3 regions of the Rhizobium sp. AN5 genome follow, and region 1 is predicted to be linked to each of the others. Evidence: predicted binding sites of a transcription regulator. Region 1 holds the regulator's gene; each other region holds the start of a gene.

Region 1 (5,228 bases):
TTAGACGATGGCGAAGAAATTACAATGACGGTGGGCAGCGGAAACGGCCCGCCCGCCATTAAAATCGATTGGCACAAAAGTGCCCGCCGTAACGGTCAGCCGATCAGGCTTTCGTAATCGCGTCGAAAGCCAGAAGCTTTTCGAGCAGTTTCGGCATGTCCTTCAGGTGGACCATGTTAGGGCCGTCTGACGGCGCATTGTCCGGATCCTCATGGGTCTCGATGAAGAGGCCAGCCACGCCAACCGCAACGGCCGCACGCGCCAACGTCTCGACGAATTCGCGCTGGCCACCTGTGGAGCCGCCCTGCCCGCCCGGCTGCTGCACCGAATGGGTGGCGTCGAACACGACAGGTGCGCCGAGCGCTGCCATGATCGGCAACGAGCGCATGTCGGAAACCAGCGTGTTGTAACCGAAGGACGCGCCGCGCTCGCACAACATCACATTCGCATTGCCGCTCTCATTCAGTTTGGCAAGCACGTTCTTCATGTCCCAGGGCGCCAGAAACTGGCCTTTCTTGACGTTGATGACGCGGCCGGTTTTGGCGGCGGCAACGAGAAGATCGGTCTGGCGGCTTAGGAACGCCGGAATCTGCAGCACGTCCACCACCTCGGAAACGATGGCGCATTGCTCTTCCGTGTGGATGTCGGTCAGAACAGGAAAACCGAATTCCTTCTTGAGATCGGCAAAAACCTGCATCGCGTTATCCAGGCCGATGCCGCGTTTGCCGGAAAGCGAAGTGCGGTTCGCCTTGTCGAAAGAGGACTTGTAGACAAGCCCTATTCCAAGCTTGTCGCAAAGCTCCTTCAGGACGCCAGCGATCATGAAGGCATGTTCGCGGCTTTCCATCTGGCAGGGGCCGGCAATCAGCGAAAACCGCTCGGTATTCGAGAAGGAAACCTTGCTGGCGCCGTCGCCGGCAGTGACTTTAAGATTGTTCGTAACGCTCATCATTTTTCCTCGAAGGCGAAGGCAACACCCTGACCGGGTGCTACGGGCACCACCAGACGGCCGTCCGCTTTTGCGCAGGACACGCCATTAGCAGCAAGCACCGCTTCTGTCACGGCAAGATCGTGTGACGAAAAGACGATGCCCGCGCCGCGCAATCCGCCTTCGTTGCCATCCTGAGCATTCAGGGCCTGCCCGCTGAAAGGCGGTTTTCCGGTCAATCTGATGCTGGCGTTGCCGGTTGCGAAAACCATATCACCGCCCGGAGACAGTTTGCCTTCACAGCCAAACACCGTCTCGATCAGGCCCGCCACCTTCGCATCGCCGCCAGAAAACAGGACGATTTCACTGAGGCCGGTGACACCATTGGCGTGGCGCTCCAGCATGGTGCGATCGCCCGGCAGGGCTTGAAGCCGCTGACAACTGAACAAAAAGAAATCCGCGGCCGCCCCGCTTGCCGCAAAAGCCAGCCGGAACGCCGCCTCGCCTTGCGAGCCATCCGGCATCCGAACAGGCCGCGAAAACTCGAAAACATCGCCCGCCGAAAGGCCGGCTGCCCGAAACCGCTCATGGTCAATCAAGGCGTCTTCGGTCCTGGCGACAAGAGCCGAAAAACCCTCCTGCCCGTCCCGTTGCCGGAAGGCCACATCCCTGCCCGTGAACACATCACCCCTCTCTATCGAGGCATTATATTTAGCCGGATCAGCAATTGAGAGCGGCTCCAGATACGTGCCATCGGCGAAAAATACGCAGGCATTTTCGGTGCCGAAAGGATGCAGAGCCTCCGGCGCAACCGTAAAGCCAAGACTGACGAGGCGCTTCACGGCGACGCCTATGACTTCCACGGGCAAAACGAGATGGTCAACGCTATAGGGTTTCGTCATGACATGTATCCTGCTGGCCTTCCGCCCGGAGCATGCCGGGACGGTTTCGACCGCACAAAAGCACAATTGCGTGCTGTGAGGCAAATCATCACAGCAACAGATGCCACCTTCACGAAATTTTAGGGGATTGCAGAACACATATGGAACATATAGTGTTCGTTCTGTATTTGTTTCGCGACTTCCACTACGATTCTAAAGGGTGTTTTCCTCATGCTCACGCGCAAACAGCAGGAATTGCTTCTCTTCATTCATGAACGAATGAAAGAGTCCGGCGTGCCGCCCTCCTTCGATGAAATGAAGGACGCACTCGATCTTGCTTCGAAATCCGGCATCCACCGCCTGATAACCGCTCTCGAAGAGCGCGGGTTCATTCGTCGGCTACCGAATAGGGCTCGGGCGCTGGAAGTCATCAAGCTGCCCGAGGCTTATACGCCGGGCGCAAGGCCGCAGCGCGGCTTTTCGCCAAGCGTTATCGAAGGCAGCCTTGGCAAGCCCAAGACGCCGGAACCGGCCCCCGCCCCCAAGACGCCGGCCAACGATCTGGGCGGGGCTGTCACCGTGCCGGTCATGGGCCGCATCGCTGCGGGCGTGCCGATTTCCGCCATCCAGAACAACACCCATGATGTGGCCGTGCCAGTGGACATGCTTGGCACGGGCGAACATTACGCTCTTGAGGTCAAGGGTGATTCGATGATCGAGGCCGGCATTTTCGACGGCGACACAGTCATCATCCGCAACGGCAACACCGCCAATCCCGGGGATATCGTTGTGGCTCTGGTGGATGACGAGGAAGCCACGCTGAAGCGCTTCCGCCGCAAGGGAGCCTCCATTGCGCTCGAGGCGGCAAACCCAGCCTATGAGACCCGTATCTTCGGGCCGGACCGGGTGAAAATTCAGGGCAAGCTGGTGGGGCTGATCCGCCGCTACCATTGATCTTATCGAACCGAATGTATTCACTTTACAATAGGCGTCATCGTGAAGATGGCGCCTATAATAGTTTTGGCTGTTTCCAAACGTGGCGTGCTTTTGCGGGTGCACGAGGATATGCACCATTCAGCCTATGCGCGTTGCCCTTTCTAAACTGAGCTCCTGCTCCATACAGATGCTTCGGTCTAGCTACAGGCGTGGTGGCGAATGGGCTGCTCTCTGTAATTGTCGAAGTGATCCCATCCGCTGTTTTTTAGCAACGTAGTTCTGTCGTGCTGCGCAGTCAGTTTCTAGTCATCACCAAAGGGTGACTTATCGCGAGGCGCGCTCTCAGCGACCCCACATCACCATTCATCAACGGCGTTTATGGGAGCCATGGATAATTTTCGATATTCCATGAACGCTTGGCAGGTGTAGAAATGCGCGTCATATCCGGGAGATACGCCATGTACGATCTTTATATAGCCAACAAGAACTATTCTTCATGGTCGCTGCGGCCGTGGGTATTGATGCGCACGCTCGGTATCGCCTTTGATGAAAAGCTCATTCCGTTCGGTGAAGGCGTCTCCTTCTCCTCCTTTTCGCCGACGGGCAAGGTGCCCTGCCTGGTCGACGAGGGTATGACGGTTTGGGAAACGCTTTCGATCGTCGAATATCTTGCCGAAAGACACCAGGGCGTCTGGGCAAGCGACAAGCATGCGAGGGCTTGGTCGCGTTCGGCCGCGAGTGAGATGCATGCCGGCTTTTCGTCGCTGCGCAATCTTTATCCCATGTCGGTGGGCATTCGGGTCAAACCCAGGGGTGGCGATGCCGGGCTTAAGGCCGATATAAAGCGGATCGATGCGTTGTGGAGCGAGGGTCTCACGAAATTCGGCGGGCCGTATCTTGCCGGTCAGAAATTCACGGCGGTCGATGCTTTCTTCTGCCCGGTTGCATTCCGTTTCCAGACCTATGGCAGCGCGGATCTTTCGCCAGCAGCGAAAGCCTATTGCGACCGGCTGCTCGCCCTGCCTGCCATGCAAGAATGGTACGAGGCCGGTTTGAAGGAGAGCTGGCGGGACGCTGGTCATGAAGAGGAAGTTGGCGGGATAGGCGAATTGACTGAAGATCTGCGCGCAATGGCCTGATGATCTACGTTTGCGGCGGTCATTGCGACGCCGCCAGCAGCCGGATGATGGGCTGCGGCAGATCACGGTCGAAACGTCCGCACTTCCAGTCGTAATAACGGTGCTGGCTCCAGGGCCTGTCCGTTCCGGCGATTGCGGCGCGCAGCCCGCTCGCCACACCCTCCTCCCTCTTGTTGGCAAAATCTATTTCCACAGAACCGAGACGCCGCAAGATGTCACGGCTGAGCAGGAGTGCACCCGAGCGGCACTGCGAAAAAGAGGTTCTGCGGGAAACAACGACGATATCGGCAATATCGCAGGCTTTTCCGGCGAAGCGGCCATCTTCCAGAACGACGATCCACTCTCCGCTTGCGGCGCTCGCTACGCACCATATGTCTTTCCTGCAGATGAAGACGCCAGCTTCGGCGTCTTTGAGCGCCGCCGTCATCTCGCGCACCACCACAGCCATGTCTTCCGGCGACAGTTGCGATCTCGAGTGAGAACCAGCAGTATTTGCCGTGCTCTCACCATTTATAAAATCCGGCGGCACGGTTTTTTCCGGCAGCAGCAGCGCCCTTTGCCACTGGCCGTAAACGAAGCCCTGCGGACGGGCTTTTGTGGTGGAGACCTTGCCGTCCTCCAAGAGTGCCACCAATTCACCGTCCTCGTGAATCAATAGATCCGGCAGATCACGATAGGCCGTAACTGCCGACACGCCGAAGGCGAAGAGCAGAAACGGGATGCCAAGAAGCGCAAGCCGGCTGCGCAGCAATGTCAGCAGCAGGAAACCCACCGAAGCCAAACCGATAAACCAGCCATGCGGACGCCCAGTCGCTGCGCTGCCGCCCCAGGAGGCCACCTCGTTTGCAACCTCGATGACGAGTGCCATGCCATAACCCATGATCTTCAGGAACGGCGCATCGAGCCCGAAGGGCATCAGCAGCATGGCGAGAAGAGCGAATGGCATGACGATCAGCGACATGAGCGGCATCGCAGCCAGATTGGCGAACAGTCCATAGGTGGTGACACGGTGAAAATGTTCGGCCGAATAGATCGCCGTCGAAAGGCCCCCGATCAGCGACGTCGTGATAACGCCGCCAATGACCGCGCCCATCATTTCCGCCACCTTCAGCCATGCGGGCTTGCGCCCGATGAACAGCCGCTCGCGATCCGTGCGCCAACGGCTCCAGAAGGCATAGGCCGAAACAAGCGCTATGGTGGCGGCAAATGACATCTGAAAACTCGGACCCATGATTTCCGAGGGCGAGAAAACCAGAATGATCAGGGCGGAAATGGCAACGTTTCTGAGGCTGAGTGATGGTTGATCGAAAAGGACCGCAATCAGCATCACAGACATCATCAGCC
Region 2 (5,228 bases), 800 kb from region 1:
TCGGGCCGCGCAAACCACGATTTGTGAGCTTCAGATATATAAAACTCAGCATTCCAACAATGTAAGAACACTTTTGCATCAGTATCACTGTTGCAAGATCTAGTTCGCCGAGCATCATACATCCACGCAATGAATAAATATAAATAGCTGAATTATAGTATCAAGTATAAAATTTCAATAAAAATAACCAATAAACAAAAATTTAATCATATCGATGAAGACATCGATGATCATCCAATATAACATAGCAATACACAAAACGGTCTATTCGAATAATCTTATAAAATCAATTTCATTCCTGAAATTTTGCATTTCCGCCTGCTTCTGCCGCGAGTCGGGAAGGCGAAGAAGATAGGAAGGGTGCACCGTGACAAAAAGCGTCCGCTCCTCCTGCATCGGAATCGGGCGACCCCGAACCTCGGAGACCTTTTCCTTTCCGCCCGTCAGCGCATAAAGCGCAGTTGCACCCATGGCAACGATAAGCTTCGGCCGTACCAGCTCGATTTCCTTGTTAAGCCACCAGCGGCATTGCTGCACCTCGCCCGCATCCGGTCGCTGGTGGATGCGCCGCTTGCCGCGGGCCTCATATTTGAAGTGTTTGACGGCGTTGGTGACATAAAGCTTTTTGCGGTCAATACCGGCTTCAACCAACGTCCGGTCGAACAGCCGACCAGCGGGACCGACGAAAGGTTTTCCGGCAAGATCCTCGTGATCTCCCGGCTGTTCCCCGACGATCATCACTTTCGCATCTTCAGGTCCCATGCCGAATACCGTCTGCGTTGCCTTGCAATGCAGGGCGCAGCGCGTGCATTGGCCAGCCTCCCGCGCCAATGAAGCGAGCGTACCGTCCGGCGCCAGTGGCGGCTCTTCACGCGCCGAGGCCGCCGCCTGCAGGCGGTGATGGAATGGTTGCGGCTGGCTCGCAGCCTTTGCCGCCATCTCCAGCACCCGCGCCTCGGCACCGAGAACGAGACCTGGAATAAGCTCGGCTTCCGGTAGATTCTTCCAGTATTTCTTTGGCATCTCTGCCGTCATCGCTTTTATCTTAAGACGCGCCGGATTGAATATATTGGCATAATAGGTTCGCCACAGCTCGTCCGTTTCATCCGTCAGCTCAGGCTTGGACGCGGCCTGCCGCGATGTCTCCAGCACGTTTCCGTCCCACCGCGCGGAGCCGTTGGGTGTCGCGATCAGCCAGTCCATATCCGTGAACCGCCGCTGGAAAAACGGGGCCGTACGCTCGACGATGAAGTGATCCGGCTCGAACCATGCGACGAAGCGCCGCCGCCCGCCCTGCCCCTGCGGCAAGGATAATTCCTTGAAGCGAACAAAGGCCGTCATCTTGTGACAATCGCGACGGACCGATTTTTCAAGCTGCCGGGCTTCGGAAACATCCGCATCGGACTTGAACTGCAACAGGGCGCGATCCCGCTTCAGCCGCCACAGCAACCGGTAAAGCAGTGCGAAACGACCCGGATCGCTATGACAGATAATCGCTTGCGCCAAAGTCAGAAAGGAGGCTGGAACGGATACCTGCACGTCATCCGCACGGGCCGCCGGCAAAGGCTCTCCGGCAAAATCGAGAAGCCCCGCTTTGTCATCCCGCAACCGCCAGTCAATCGCCTCCGGCGGCACATTGGCGGCGAGAGCCGCGCGCGCCGCATCACGCCACTCTCCGAAATCGCCCCGCCCTTCCAGAACCGGGCCGTACATCACAGCAGCGATAACTGTTCGGGCTGCGGAGCAAACATCGCTCGCAAATCCGGCCGTTCTGTCAGCTTGCCCGGCGTCCAGCCCTCGGCGACGATGAAGGCCTTCACCTTTTTCACGGAAACGCCGAAGCGGGCGATATCCTCCAGCCGCAACCGTCGAAACCGGCGTGAAGACAGGATCGAGGCGACCGTCTTGGTACCGAAGCCGGGCACGCGCAGCAATATTTCACGATCCGCCACGTTCACGTCCACCGGAAAACGGTCGCGATTTTTCAGCGCCCAGGCAAGCTTCGGATCTATATCGAGATCGAGCATACCGTTACCGCCGATCGCGGTTATTTCACCAATGTCGAACCCATAAAAACGATAAAGCCAGTCGGCCTGATAAAGCCTGTGTTCCCGCATCAAAGGCGGTTTGATGAGCGGCAGGTTCTTCGACGAATCCGGAATGGGGCTGAAAGCCGAATAATAGACGCGCCGCAAACCATAGCTGCCATAAAGCCGGGCGCTGGTGGACAGAATGGTGCTGTCATCAGCCCCATCCGCCCCCACGATCATCTGCGTGCTCTGTCCGGCAGGCGCAAAACGTTTGGTCTTTCGCGTCCTGACAGTCGGCTCCCCCGCCTCCTCGATCTTCAGGCGGATATCGGCCATCGAGCGGCGGATATTGGCGGGCTGCTTTTCCGGCGCAAAACGGCTGACGCCGCTATCGGTCGGCAATTCGATGTTGATCGACAGCCGGTCGGCGTAAAGCCCCGCTTCCTCAATAAGCTTTGGCGATGCTTCGGGAATGGATTTCAGATGGATATAGCCGCGAAAGCCATGTGTTACGCGCAGTTCCCGCGCCACCCGCACCATCTCTTCCATCGTATGATCGGACGAGCGGATAATGCCGGAAGAGAGAAACAGCCCCTCGATATAGTTGCGCCGATAGAACTCCAGCGTCAGCCACACCACCTCCTCGGCAGTAAACCGCGCCCGCTCGACATTGCTCGAAGAACGATTGATGCAATAGGCGCAATCATAGATGCAGAAATTGGTGAGCAGTATCTTCAGGAGCGAAATGCAGCGCCCATCTGGCGCATAGGCATGGCATATGCCCGACCCCTCCGTGGAGCCAAGTCCGCCGGATGCAGCAGAGCTGCGTTTCGTCGTGCCGCTGGAGGCACAGGACGCATCGTATTTGGCCGCATCGGAAAGAATGGCCAGCCGTTGCCTGATTGACTTCTTCATGGTTATGTTCACTATATGTTCTATTGAAAAATGTCAATCTCATCTGTTAAAGCCCTGAACGAATGCAAGAAAATGCCCGTCTCAAATTTGCTGGCATTTCGCTGTCGTCTTCTGATATAGTCGGCTTAGTTATGATTTTGGCATGGTTCCGGAGTTCCCCTCCGGAACCTGTTTCTTTTTGTGTCTGCAAGTAAAGCGACAGGACTGCGAAGGATAAAAAAATGGTAGAAAAAGTACCGATGACGCACGGTGGATTCATCAAGCTGCAGGAGGAGCTGCGCTTTCGCCAGCAGGAGGAGCGTCCCCGTATCATCGAGGCAATTGCGGAGGCGCGCGCCCATGGCGACCTTTCGGAAAACGCCGAATACCACGCTGCCAAGGAAGCCCAGAGCCATAACGAAGGCCGCATCACCGAACTCGAAGATCTGACCGCACGCGCGGAAGTCATCGACCTGTCCAAGATGTCCGGTTCCAAGATCAAGTTCGGCGCCACCGTCAAGCTGATCGACGAGGATAGCGACGAGGAAAGAATCTATCAGATCGTTGGCGACCAGGAAGCCGATGTGAAGGCTGGACGCATTTCCATTTCCTCGCCCATCGCCCGCGCCCTCATCGGCAAGGAAGTCGGTGACAGCATCGAAGTCAACGCACCGGGCGGCGCCAAGGGTTACGAGATTCTCGCCGTACAGTGGGGCTGATCTGCCCTTTCATGCAATGCGCCCCTGGGGCGCATTGCATTGATATCCTGAACTGAACATCCTGCCTTAGCCGCAAAGACGGAAGCCCATCTTGTCCCACGCCAGTCTGAAAGATGTGCAGGTGCTTGCGCCGAACTTCAAGCGCAGGCTCTCCGGCGTTACCTCCACCATCGTTCAGCTTATTCCGGTACAAAACCGGCTGGGTCAGAAAGTGGCCGTCATCGGCCCGGGCCTGCCGCAGCATCTGCCACATGTGCGCTTCCGTGATCTGTGGCGGCTCTGGCAAAACGGCCCGCTCAGCGGTCCGCGCATCTGGCACGCCCGCCGCAATCTCGAAATGTTGCCGGGCATTCTCATGCGTGACGTGCTGCGCATGCAGGTGAAGCTGATGTTCACCTCGGCGGCGCAAAGGCGACATTCCGCCTATACCCGCTTTCTGATTTCGAAAATGGATGCGGTCGTCGCGACAAGCGGCCGCTCAGGCTCGTTTCTGGAAGTACCACACAGCGTCGTCATGCATGGCGTCGATACCGAGCTGTTTCACCCCGCAACCGGCCCGGAGGATACGGTCGCTTCGACCGGCCTGCCGGGGCAATATCTCATCGGATGTTTTGGACGGGTGCGCCACCAGAAGGGCACAGACCTTTTCGTGCGCGCCATGATCGAACTCCTGCCCGACTATCCCGAATGGACGGCCGTCGTTTCCGGCCGCGTGACGGGAGAGCACAAGGCCTTCGCCGACAAGCTCGTGGCCGATGTCGCAGCAGCCGGTCTTGCGGACCGCATCGCGTTTCAGGGCGAGGTGGACGACATCAAGCCCTGGTATCGGCGGCTGACCCTCTATGTCGCGCCGTCACGCAACGAGGGCTTTGGCCTGACGCCACTGGAAGCCATGGCGTCTGAGACGGCTGTCGTTGCCAGCAATGCCGGCGCCTATGAGGAAATGATCGTCAAGGGCGAGACCGGCATGGTCGTTGAGGCCGGCGACTACGCGTCCCTGCGGGATGCCATTAAAACCTATCTTGCCGATCCTGCTCTCGCCAGGGACCATGCCCGCGCCGGACTTGCGCATGTGCGCACTGCATTTCCGCTGGAAAAAGAGGCGACAAGCCTCGGCACGATCTACGACGCGTTGCGGCGCGGGTAAGCGCCGGCGCAATCACTCAAAGGTCCGCCGATCAGATTTCCACCAGACCGACGCGCTTGACCTGACGGATGGTGAGCATGGTGCGCACGGTGTCGACGTTTTCGTCCGCTGTCAGAACCTCGATGACGAAATCCTGAAACTCGGTCAGGTTTCTGGCGATGCAATGCAGAAGGAAATCACTTTCGCCGGATACCATCCAGGCCTGGCGCACCAGCGACCATCCGGCCGTCGCCGCTGCAAAGGCTTTCAGATTGCTGTCCGACTGGCGCTTGAGGCCGACCATGCAGAAGGCAACGAGATCGAAACCGAGCTTCGGCGCGTTCAACATGGCGTGATAACCCTCGATCACGTCAGCTTCTTCCAGCTTGCGGACGCGCCTGAGGCACGGCGGCGCGGAAATACCGACCCGTTCGGCCAGCTCCACGTTGGTCATGCGCC
Region 3 (5,228 bases), 660 kb from region 1:
CGACCATTGCCATCTGCAGGCCGTTGCCCGCACCGCGAATGCGCAGGCTGTTCGGCTGCATGGCGTTGCCGCGCAGCGCCGGCACCTTGTTGGCGGCAGCGGTAACGTCGGCGGCAATCTGGTTCTGCGTGCGATCGCGATCAGCCCACGGCGCCAGCGTCAGCACCAGAAAACCGGTGTTGGAGGAACCGTTCATGCCGGTGATGGAGTAAATATTGCGGATTTCACCGCTATCGCGCAGCGGCTGGAGATTTTCCTCGATCCGCTGCAACTGGTCGCGCGTATAGTCGAGGCTGACACCCTGCGGCGCCGTCACACGCATCATCACCGAGGCGCGGTCCTCGCGCGGCGTCAGTTCGTTCTGGATCATGCCGAAGGCAATCCAAGACAGGCCCGAAAAGACGAGCGCAACGATGATGACGATGAGCGGGTTGTTGAGGCAGGCGGAAAGCGTCGTCTTGTAGGTGGAGGCAAAGACATTGCCGAACCAAGCCAGCGGTCCCGTGGGTTCCTTCAATCCGTCTTTCAGCATCCGCGAAGCGAGCATCGGACAAAGCGTCAGCGCCACGATGGAGGAAAGACCGACAGCGAAGGCGAGAACGAAACCGAATTCGCGGAAAAGGCCACCCAGCTGGCCCGGCAGGAAGGAGAGCGGAATGAACACTGCGGCAAGCGTCGCCGTCGTCGCAATCACCGCGAAGAACACTTCCTGGGTGCCGAGAACAGCGGCGGCGCGCGGCCCCATTCCCTCCGCACGGCGGCGCACGATATTTTCCAGCACCACGATGGCATCATCGACCACCAGACCCGTCGCCAGAACGATGGCGAGCAGCGTGAGGATGTTGATCGAGAACCCGACCATGTAGATTGCGATAATGGTGCCGATCAACGCCACGGGCATGGTGATCGCCGGAATGAGGGTTGCCCGCCAGTCGCGCAGGAACAGGTAAAGCACCACAACCACGATGAGCGCAGAAAGACCAAGCGCCAGTTCCACCTCGTGCAACGCGCCTTCGATGAAGACGGCGTCGTCACTGGTCACCACAATGCGTGTACCCTGCGGCAGGTTGGCCGACATGGCCTCGACGGCAGCCTTCACGCCGGTGGAGATATTGAGCGTATTGGACTGCGCCTGCCGGATAACGCCGAGACCCACACCCTGCACACCGTTGGACCGCAGCGAGGTGGATTCGTCATCCGCCCCCAGCATCACGGTTGCCACATCGCGCAGGCGGATATTGTCCTTGATCAGAAGGTTGGAAAAATCCTCAGGCTTCGTGAGGCTCGCGGTCGCGCGCACGACGATGTCCTGCGTCGAACTTTTCAGCGATCCCGCCGGCACATCCAGCGCGGCACTGGCCAGCGCGGTGGAAATATCCGTCACCGTCAGACCACGGCTGGCAAGTGCGGCCTGATTGAGATCGGCGCGGAATACTTTTTCCTGATCGCCGTAAAGCTCCACATCCGCCACGCCATCGACGGCGGCCAGGCGGTCGATGACCTCGTCATCCACCAGCTTGGTCAGATCTTCCATGCTGAGCGTGGACGAAGTGACGGCAAGACGCATGATCGGCTGGCTGTCGGAATCCGCCTTGATGATCTGCGGCTCGTCAGCATCATCAGGCAACTGGTTGGTTACGCGGCCAATGGCATCGCGCACATCGTTTGCGGCAACGGCCATATCGACATTGTCGCCGAATTCCATCGTTACGCGGCTGGTGCCGAATTGCGAATTGGAGGAGATGGTTTTGACACCGCTGACGCGCGCAACAGCCCCCTCGATAGTCTGCGTCACTTCCTGATCGATGGTTTCGGGCGCCGCACCTTCATAGGTCGTCCTGACGCTGATGGACGGCCGGTCCACATCCGGCAACTCGCGCACCTCAACGCCAACCAGCGCGGCAAGGCCGGCAACCACAAGCAACGTATTGAGAACCGCCGCCAGAATGGGACGGCGAACGAACAGTGCGGTGAAGGCGAGCTTGGAATCCTTACCCGAAGGCGGCTGAGTCGTCATTGGCTGGCAACCTCCTCGGGCTTCGGCTGGCTTGCGACACGGACGGCACCACCCTCCCGCACCCGCTGCAATCCTTCGGTCACGACCTGATCGCCTTCCGCCAGTTCCGCTTTCACGAGAACGGCGTCGGGGTTACGCTGCACGATCTGCACCCGCACCTTGGCCGATTTATTGTCGGTCACGCGCCAGACATAGGAACCTTCGGCATCCCACTGCACAGCCAGCGGATCGACGGAAGCATAGGTCTCTCCGGCAAAACGCATGGTGACACCGAAGGACATACCGGCCCGAAGCTCGTCCTTGTCGTTGGCAAACCGTGCCCGGATGCGGATGGTACGGCTTGCGGCGTCGACACGGTTGTCGACGGCCTCGACCTCACCTTTGAACGTCTCGCCGGGGCGTGAAATCGAGGTGGCCTCTACAGGCATTCCGACGGTAATTGCAGTTGCGAACCGTTCCGGCGCCCAGAAATTGACAAGAATTTGAGAACGGTCATCGATGCCGACGATCGTTGATTGCGTGGTGACATTGTCGCCGATATTGGCGGCCACGATCCCGACAACACCCTCAATCGGCGCGACGATGTCGCGACGCCTGAGGTTCAGCTCGGCGGTGCTCAGCGCGAGTTTTGCGGCTTCCTCGGCAATCTGCGCGTCCAGCACATCAAGGCGGGATACGGATTTCAGGTTACTGTAGGAACTCGATTTTTCGACGGCGCTGCGTAGCGCAACCTGCGCCTTGTCCCGCTCGATCACCTGCTCCTCGTCATCGAGCCGCGCGAGCACCTGCCCCTTTACGACGCGGGCGCCGGATGAAATGCGGATTTCCGAAAGCGTGCCTGATGTCTGCGGCATGACGATGACCGACTGTATGGCCTCGCCACTGCCGATGGCGTTCAGCCTGTCATTGACCGTGCCTTGCTTGACCGGGGCCATCGCCACCAGGGTCGCATTGCCATCACGGCGTGCGGCGCCGGCATTTTGTCCGGATGACGAACCGGGTGTTCCGGCACCGGATGCGGCAACCTCGACCGCGCCGGCCGGTGTTTTGCCGATGCCGATACCCGCGAGCAGATTCCGCGCTTCGGGTGAATAAAACCCCCAAAGACAGAGTCCTGCTCCCGCCACAGCAAGACAGACACCCACCTGTTTCCACACCCGCATACATTTCTCCGATTATCCGCACAGCATAAACCCGCCCCGAAAAGAGCTTTCGGAACGGTAGAAGTATTCCCGCATGCCTTAACGAAGGCAACGCACAAATCCGTTCCTTACATAATTGTAATTTGTGATGAATTGTCGTCGAAAGCGCACTGACGGCCATTTCTGTCGCAAACATTCGCCAATCCGCTAATCTGCAGCTTAAATAGCCATGACCGGAGGAATGCATGAGCACCGTAACGAAAGCCGAAAATCCCGAAGCCAACCCGCGCGTCAAGGCTGTGTTCGACGATATCCGCGCAACGCGGAAATCGGATTTCATCAACAATATGTGGCTCTACCTCGCCTTCGACCCCGATCTTCTGGAAAAGACCTGGGCCGAGGTCAAGGCGGTGATGGCCACACCTTCAGCGCTCGATCCGCTGGTGAAGGAAATGCTTTATATCGCCGTTTCCGTCACCAATGGCTGCTCCTATTGCGCCCACTCCCATGCCGCGGCTGCAAAAGCCAAGGGCATGACGGGCGAACAGCATGCCGATCTTATGCGGGTCATCGCCCTTGCCGCCAAGACCAACCAGCTGGCCGTGGCGCTGCAATTGCCGGTGGACGCGGCTTTTGATGCCGACAGGCGGGCCTGAGACGAAAAAACGTCTTGGAATAGGCGTTTTGACGGATGATACCGGAATAAAAGCAGAACACGGTTCTAGCCTTTATATCCCGAATCACTACATTGGGCCGCATGAGCAACAGTTTTGACGATATGCCGTTCTTCGACGAAGAACCTGAGACGCCGCGCAAGGCGACGAACAATGCCGATGCAGGCAACGCCGGCGGGCTTGGCATTGCCGCGCGCGCCATGGCGGCACGCGATCAGGCACGGCCCACGCCCGACTATCTTTCCGGCCTCAACCCGGAACAGCGCGAGGCCGTGGAGACACTGGACGGCGCGGTTCTGGTGCTTGCGGGCGCCGGCACCGGCAAGACCCGCGTTCTGACCACCCGCATCGCCCATATTCTGGCGACCGGACGCGCCTATCCAAGCCAGATTCTGGCCGTGACCTTCACCAACAAGGCCGCCCGCGAGATGAAGGAACGTATTGGCGTTCTGGTCGGCGGCGCGGTTGAGGGCATGCCCTGGCTCGGCACCTTCCACTCCATCGGTGTCAAGCTCTTGCGTCGCCATGCCGAACTCATCGGCCTGAAGTCTGATTTCACCATTCTCGACACCGACGATGTGGTGCGGCTGATCAAGCAGCTCATCCAGGCCGAAGGTCTTGATGACAAGCGCTGGCCGGCCAAACAATTCGCCGGCATGATTGACGGCTGGAAGAACAAGGGACTGACGCCGCCGGATATTCCCGAGGGCGATTCCCGCGCCTTTGCCAATGGCAAGGGCCGCGAACTTTACACGGCCTATCAGAACCGGCTGAAAACGCTGAACGCCTGCGATTTCGGCGATCTTCTGCTGCACCCGATCAGCATCTTCCGCCGCAATCCAGATATTCTGAAGGAGTACCACCAGAAATTCCGCTACATTCTGGTGGACGAGTATCAGGACACCAATACGGCGCAATATATGTGGCTCAGGCTTCTCGCCCAGCGCCCCAAAGGCGAGCCGCAAAACGTCTGCTGCGTCGGCGACGACGACCAGTCGATCTATGGCTGGCGCGGCGCCGAAGTGGACAACATCCTGCGCTTCGACAAGGATTTTCCCGGTGCCAAGGTCATCAAGCTGGAGCGTAACTACCGCTCAACCGAGCATATTCTCGGCACCGCCGGCCATCTGATCGCCCATAATGAAGGGCGTCTCGGCAAGACCCTGTTCACCGAGCGCAGCAGCCCCGACGATGAGAAGGTCGTGGTGCATGCGGCCTGGGATTCCGAAGAGGAAGCCCGCGCCGTCGGCGAGGAGATCGAGCAGCTTCAGCGCAAGAACCACAAGCTGAACGACATGGCCATTCTCGTTCGCGCCTCCTTCCAGATGCGCGAGTTCGAAGACCGTTTCGTCACGCTTGGCCTCAATTACCGCGTCATCGGCGGTCCGCGCTTTT

What was found. Region 1 encodes LexA, which represses DNA repair genes until DNA is damaged. Its sites were predicted from a motif close to TGTTCNNNNTGTGTTCNG; they were not measured.
Region 2: the regulator LexA is predicted to act here: its motif matches at 2,951-2,968, upstream of CRP02_RS22155 (putative DNA modification/repair radical SAM protein).
Region 3: the regulator LexA is predicted to act here: its motif matches at 3,858-3,875, upstream of CRP02_RS21555 (ATP-dependent helicase).

What each region holds. Positions count from the first base shown of each region.
Region 1 covers NZ_OCMJ01000004.1:1,136,396-1,141,623, reverse strand. Annotated here, with positions in the region: gene kdsA (3-deoxy-8-phosphooctulonate synthase) at 104-949, opposite strand; gene CRP02_RS18015 (VOC family protein) at 949-1,830, opposite strand; gene lexA (transcriptional repressor LexA) at 2,041-2,763, shown strand; gene CRP02_RS18005 (glutathione S-transferase family protein) at 3,204-3,884, shown strand; gene CRP02_RS18000 (ComEC/Rec2 family competence protein) at 3,904-5,228, opposite strand, start outside.
Region 2 covers NZ_OCMJ01000004.1:1,933,280-1,938,507, forward strand. Annotated here, with positions in the region: gene CRP02_RS22145 (GGDEF domain-containing protein) at 1-115, opposite strand, end outside; gene CRP02_RS22150 (UdgX family uracil-DNA binding protein) at 265-1,713, opposite strand; gene CRP02_RS22155 (putative DNA modification/repair radical SAM protein) at 1,713-2,945, opposite strand; gene greA (transcription elongation factor GreA) at 3,167-3,643, shown strand; gene CRP02_RS22165 (glycosyltransferase family 4 protein) at 3,735-4,790, shown strand; gene CRP02_RS22170 (Lrp/AsnC family transcriptional regulator) at 4,822-5,228, opposite strand, start outside.
Region 3 covers NZ_OCMJ01000004.1:1,798,951-1,804,178, forward strand. Annotated here, with positions in the region: gene CRP02_RS21540 (efflux RND transporter permease subunit) at 1-2,017, opposite strand, end outside; gene CRP02_RS21545 (efflux RND transporter periplasmic adaptor subunit) at 2,014-3,180, opposite strand; gene CRP02_RS21550 (carboxymuconolactone decarboxylase family protein) at 3,405-3,815, shown strand; gene CRP02_RS21555 (ATP-dependent helicase) at 3,917-5,228, shown strand, end outside.